3 regions of the Alkalihalobacillus phoenicis genome follow, and region 2 is predicted to be linked to each of the others. Evidence: predicted binding sites of a transcription regulator. Region 2 holds the regulator's gene; each other region holds the start of a gene.
The links. Region 2 encodes Rex, which represses fermentation and respiration genes when NADH is low (regulators of the CRP and FNR family bind a similar motif). Its sites were predicted from a motif close to TTGTGAAATATTTCACAA; they were not measured.

Region 1 (2,208 bases), 550 kb from region 2:
TCGACGGCTATTTCTGAAACACTATATAACCTCAAAACAATGTTTTTAGAACCACAGCTTAATCATTTCAGCTGGGGAGAGGCCTTTTATCAAATTGGCGTGACGTTAGGGCTTGCCGTTTTATCGACGGTTATTGGTGGGGTGATTGCCTTTTTTCTAGCACTCATGTCTGCTTTGAATTTATCAAAGGCTTGGCTATCAAAGATGATTCGAGTGATTATGGCTTTTATTAGAGCTGTCCCAACCGTACTTTGGGTGCTAATTTTTGCGATTGCCGCAGGGCTTGGTAGTGAAGCGGCGATATTAGGTATGCTCTTTCATTCCATCGCTTATTTAACAAAAGCTTTTTCAGAATCCTTTGAAGAAGTTGACAAAGGGATTTTGGAAGCTTTGAGGGCAACAGGGGCGAGTTGGTGGCAAGTGGTCAAAAATGGGGTTCTGCCAACGACCTTTACATACTTATTATCATGGACATTCTTAAGGTTTGAAATCAACTTTGGCGTAGCGGTTGCAATGGGAGCTGCAGCCGGAGCAGGTGGAATTGGCTTTGAACTGTTTATGGCTTCAGGATTTTATTTTGATTTAAGAGAGGTTGGCTTCATCACTTATTCGATATTAGTAGTGGCGTTAGTTTTAGAAATTATTTCTACGCAGATGAAAAAGCGTTATTTTCCAGTGACAGCAGAAAAATAAAAGACTTATATAAATGAGATGGGCCTGATGAAATTCTGATGTGATTTCATTAGGCTTTTCTTATATTTTTGTATATAAGTTAATTGAGACTGCTACCCATTGGTCTTGACTTTCTAGGGGAAGCCAGAACCACAAGCCCGCTTTTCGGTCCCTTTGTGAGGGGGAGGGTTAAGCCTCCACGGTTTTGTTTTACTTGAAGCCACTAAATCCCACGCGAGTTTCCGCTTCGTTTTTTATGTTTAAGATCGTATATAAAAGGAATTATAAGTATGTCGATTTAATGACAAAGTTTGTGAAATGTTTCACAAGTTATTAGAATAAAGTTATAATAAAACTGTAATCAGAAATGAAAGGCACTAATAAATCTTAAGTATTTTGAGAGGATGATTGTAATGAAAAATACGGATAAAGTAAACCGCGTTGTTGTGATTGGAGCAGGATTTGTGGGGAGCAGTTACGCTTTTTCAATGATGAACCAAGGAATAGCCGAGGAGTTAGTCATTATTGATTTAAATAAAGAGAAAGCAATCGGTGATGTAATGGACTTAAACCATGCCGTAGCCTTTTCAGATTATCCAACAAAAATATCTTTTGGTGATTATAGTGATTGTAAAGAGGCAGATATTGTTTGTATTTGTGCGGGAGCCAATCAAAAGCCAGGAGAAACACGCCTTCAACTAGTCGAAAAGAACCTTCGTATTTTTAAAGGGCTTGTAAATGATGTGATGGAAAGTGGATTTGATGGAATTATCTTGGTCGCAACAAACCCTGTTGATATTTTGACTCAAGCGACTCAAAAATTTAGTGGCCTTCCAAGACACCGAGTTATCGGTAGTGGAACCACTCTAGATACAGCCAGATTACGATTTATGCTTAGTGATTATTTTAAAATCTCGACTAGTCATATACACGCTTATATTATGGGCGAGCATGGTGATACATCGCTTGCAGTTTGGAGCACCGCAACCGTTGGAAATATGCCGATTACACAGTATTTAAAACAAGATGAGTCTTATAAGATGGAAGATCTTGAAGAAATTTACGAAAATGTACGTGATGCGGCTTATCATGTTATTCAAAAAAAGGGAGCAACCTACTATGGCATTGCGATGAGCTTGGTACGAATCACAAAAGCCATCTTAAAAGACGAGAATGCAATATTAACGGTTAGTGCGTATCTTGATGGTGAATATGGGGCAAAAGATGTTTGTATTGGTGTACCAACTACGGTGAATCGGAATGGGATTCGTGAAGTGACGGAATTAAACTTAAGTGAGAAAGAGCAAGAAAAGTTCACTCATAGCGTGGAAACTGTTCAAAATATTTATCGAGAAGCGATCGAAAAAGTGTAAAAATCTAAATTAATACGTAGGGAGAAATGACCTCATGTGGTTCCAACAATATGATCCATTAGGCAATGAACTATTTAGTGCCTTGGTAGCAGCTTTGCCTATTATCCTGTTCTTGTTGTTTTTGACCTTATTTAAGATGAAAGCCATCTATGCGGCGGGTCTA
Region 2 (2,208 bases):
AATTGGATAAGTATTGTTCGAGCCATGTTAACGTCTCGATGTCTAAATGGTTGGTTGGTTCATCCAAAATTAATAAGTCAGGTTTTGTTAATAAAAGTTTCCCTAAAGCTAAACGTGTTTTTTGTCCACCACTTAAGTTTGAAATTTTCGTATCATAACGAAAAGAAGAGAAGTTTAATCCCGAAAGCACACCACGAATGTCGGCCTCGTATTGATAGCCACCTTTATCTTTAAAGATAATTTGCAATTCATCGTATTCACTTAAAATTTTCGAGTAGGCGATTTCATCTTGTTGTAGCTTTGGATCGGACATTTGTTGCTCAAGTGTTCTCAGCTTTTGTTCCATTTCAATCAATGGAGCAAATACGGTGAGCATTTCATCCCAAATGGAAAGGGTTGATTCTAAGCCGGTATCTTGGGCTAGATATCCGAGTTCGACTTCCTTAGGTTTAATAATATCGCCACCATCATATGAGAGCTGTCCTGCGATTATTTTTAAAAGAGTTGATTTCCCGGCTCCGTTCCTTCCAACTAAGGCAATTCTTTCCCCAGTTTGTACTTCTAGCTTTATATTTGATAAAATTGGTTCAGCACCAAAAGATTTTGAGATATTGACACATTGTAAAATAATCATTTAAGATCCCTTCCCAAAAAACGCTTTTGTTTATCGTTCCTTTACTAAGTAGAATAAAGTTGAAAAATACAATAACTACTTATTAGTGTAGCTTAAATGGCCGCTTTCAACAACTTATTGACTATTGAGTCTAGGTGGTTACATCAGAGGAAAAATGATGTACAATAAGGATGTTTCAAAGTTAAGTATGGGGTAAGGTGTAAGAGAAAAGGGAGGGCTGCTTATGAAGTCTGAGCAAACAAAGATACCTCAAGCGACGGCAAAACGGTTGCCTTTATATTATCGGTTTCTTGAGAATCTGCAGGCCTCTGGAAAGCAAAGAGTTTCATCTACTGAATTAAGTGAAGCGGTAAAGGTAGACTCGGCCACGATTCGGAGAGATTTTTCATATTTTGGTGCGTTAGGAAAAAAAGGTTATGGATATAATGTAAGTTATCTACTATCTTTTTTTAGGGAAACGCTTAATCAAGATGAATTAACGAAGGTCATTTTAGTCGGAGTCGGAAATTTGGGGACAGCGTTTTTGCATTATAACTTTTCGAAAAATAATAACACCCAAATTGTCATGGCTTTTGACGTCGTTGAAGAAAAGATTGGTCAAGAGATGGGGGACGTTACAATTCACCATTTTGACACATTGAAGGAAAAGCTCCCTGATGATGTGACAGTGGCGATTTTAACGGTACCTGTTAACGCTGCTCAAAACATTGCGGACAAGCTGGTAGAAGCGGGAATACAGGGGATTTTAAACTTTACACCTGCTAGGCTCTCAGTGCCTGACTATGTGAGAGTTCACCATATTGACCTATCTGTGGAATTACAGTCTCTTGTTTATTTTTTAAAGCATTATCCAGTATAATAGAAGAAGCTACACAAGGTTGTACAAAGGTCTCACAAAAATTAAGGAGGTGCATCCTTCATGCCACTATCAGCAGGAAGTATTGTACTTATCGCACTTGTTGCATTGCTTATCTTTGGTCCTAAAAAATTGCCAGAACTCGGGAAAGCGGCTGGAAATACATTGCGTGAATTTAAAGCAGCCACTAAAGGACTAGCAGATGACGATGATGATGATACAAGTAAGAAAAAAGCGACACGTCAAGACTCTTAATACAGGAAGGGTTTAAAGATGGATACACAGCATATGTCGGTCATGGACCATATTGTGGAGTTGAGACGAAGGATTGTCCTGTTACTCGTCTTTTTTGCAGTAGCGTTCATCGCCGGCTTTTTTTTAGCGACACCACTAATCACATATTTAACAAATGCACCGATGGCTCAAGGTTTGCCGATGAATGCTTTTAAGATGACGGATCCTTTTCGGGTTTTTATGACATTTGCGACAGTCATTGCCCTTGTTTTTATTTTTCCGGTCATTCTCTATCAACTTTGGGCTTTTATTAGTCCTGGGTTACATGAAAATGAGCGAAAGGTGACGTTAGCCTATATTCCATTTGCCTTTATCCTATTTTTAGGTGGGCTTTCCTTTGCCTATTTTGTTTTATTCCCCTTTATCATTCAATTTATGGGGAATTTATCAGCACGACTTGGCATAACGGAGCAGTATGGAATTA
Region 3 (2,208 bases), 1.4 Mb from region 2:
ACTGGATGGCACTTGTTCTAATCGACATTTTTGCACAAAATCCCTTAAATGCTTCAGGCAAATGCGTTGACCATAAGACCGTCAAATTTGGTTCTGGTGCTGGTCCAAGGTTTTCAAGCGTGTGTAAAAAGCGGAATGAGTTCTTTGTCACTAGATGTTGACCATTAATCGACATTCCCGCAATGGATTCGGTTACCCACGTTGGATCTCCACTAAATAATTCGTTATATTCAGGAGTTCTTGCAAATTTGACCAGTCGTAGCTTCATCACAAAATGATCAACAAGCTCTTGGACTTCTTTTTCAGAAAGTAGATTTTGCTTTAAATCTCTCTCAATAAAAATATCTAAAAAGGTAGAAACTCGACCTAAGCTCATCGCCGCCCCATTTTGTTCTTTAATGGCCGCTAAATAAGCTAAATAGAGCCACTGGAAAGCTTCCTTCGCATTAGTCGCCGGCTTCGATAAATCAAATCCGTATTTATGCCCTAGCTCCTTTAATTCTTTTAATGCTCGAATTTGTTCAGATAACTCTTCCCTCAACCGAATTTGATCTTCGGTCATCGTTTGACTCGTTTCTTTTTTGTCCTTCACTTTTTGTTGGATTAAAAAGTCAATTCCATATAAGGCAACCCGACGATAATCACCGATAATCCGACCTCTACCATAGGCATCAGGTAATCCAGTAATAATCCCTGCTTTTCTAGCTTTCTTCATTTCATCTGTGTAAGCATCAAAGACTCCTTGGTTATGTGTTTTACGATATTTCGTGAAAATTTCTGATATCTCTTCATCGACTTGATAACCGTAAGAGGTTGCCGCTGTTTCAGCCATACGAATTCCACCAAATGGCATTAACGAGCGTTTAAATGGTTCATCCGTTTGAAGCCCTACAATTTTCTCTAATGACTGATTCAAATACCCCGGACCATGTGAAATAATCGTCGAAACCACTTTTGTATCTAAATCATAGACACCGCCTCGCAATCTTTCATCATTTGTTAAGTCCATAATTTGCTGCCAAAGTTGTTTTGTGGCCTCTGTTGCGCCTTCTAAAAAATTTTCATCCCCATCATAGCTCGACACATTTGTAAGAATAAAATCTCTGACATCGACTTCTTTTTTCCAATTTTCCCCTCTAAAAGAATGCCATTGCTCCATTTGTTCTTCCTCCTCATTTTTTTGGAATAAAAACAATAACAGATTAATTGAAATGTATATAACAGCTATTACACTTTTATTGTACTTGAAAATTCAGACAATGGATTATCCTAATTATGAAGCTCTTGTGAACTTTTTCACAAACCTTGGTATTAATTGATTTATTTCCTTTTCATTGAGCAATTAATCGTATCGGCTTAATTTGAAATACTCACTGAATCCACACCCCACTGTATTAGTACTATTTAGTCATGTGTTATAATAAATGTAATAAAGATTCTCTTTTTACAAAAGACTTTTTTAATAGATTCTCCTGCCCATCCGTGGGAAACACAGGATATACCCCTCTCTCCATTTTTCTGTTCATTTCGACTTGTTCTCATTTTCTTATTGTTACTTTCGACCACCATATAAATCTTTTGTCACATATTGATGAACTTTTGTTCGAAATAAATAAAGGAAAATACACCTTTTTACCTAATATAATACTAATAAGAATATAAAGCGGGAGGTTGTACGATTGAATGAAAGTGATTTAATGTTTACAGTGATAGAAGGTATGTGTGAAGCTTGTGTCCTACCAACGCTCCCGACATTATGTGTTAGGACAGGACATACAAAAGAAGAGCTGCTGCCGATATTAGCTCAATTAAAAAAAGAAGGTAAAATCGAATGGATCAATGAAGAAATCGTCATATCCTTACCCAAACCAGAATGGTATTTAGACTATTTACTTTCTATTCAAAAAATAAAAGTGCTGCCATAAAGTCCGATAATGACTTTATGGTTTTCTTATTGAATGATTTTACTAATTCCCCCTACTAACTCAGACAATAGATAAACTTTCCCTACTATCTGTTGGCATCTATACAAAGCACAACATTTTATCAAAGACTCGCCCTAAATAAGCAATTGGATAGCCCCTCTCCTCAATCGGAGAGGGATGGTACGAGATACAGTGATAAGCCGAGTTGAAGCTGACTTGGCTTATTTTTGTGCTTCTCGGTTCCTTATACGCCGAACTACATTTGGCTCGGCTCTTTTTTCTG

Region 1: AA0017_RS14520 (L-lactate dehydrogenase) is a predicted target of Rex. The motif match lies at 984-1,001, and genes of this name have one in related genera.
Region 3: pflB (formate C-acetyltransferase) is a predicted target of Rex. The motif match lies at 1,285-1,302, and genes of this name have one in related genera.

Annotation. Positions count from the first base shown of each region.
Region 1 is NZ_CP154853.1:3,064,332-3,066,539, reverse strand. Features, by position in the region: gene AA0017_RS14525 (ABC transporter permease subunit) at 1-693, shown strand, start outside; gene AA0017_RS14520 (L-lactate dehydrogenase) at 1,086-2,045, shown strand; gene AA0017_RS14515 (lactate permease LctP family transporter) at 2,080-2,208, shown strand, end outside.
Region 2 is NZ_CP154853.1:3,613,084-3,615,291, reverse strand. Features, by position in the region: gene AA0017_RS16900 (ABC-F family ATP-binding cassette domain-containing protein) at 1-634, opposite strand, end outside; gene AA0017_RS16895 (redox-sensing transcriptional repressor Rex) at 858-1,493, shown strand; gene AA0017_RS16890 (twin-arginine translocase TatA/TatE family subunit) at 1,554-1,745, shown strand; gene tatC (twin-arginine translocase subunit TatC) at 1,764-2,208, shown strand, end outside.
Region 3 is NZ_CP154853.1:162,518-164,725, reverse strand. Features, by position in the region: gene pflB (formate C-acetyltransferase) at 1-1,159, opposite strand, end outside; gene AA0017_RS00715 (hypothetical protein) at 1,680-1,925, shown strand.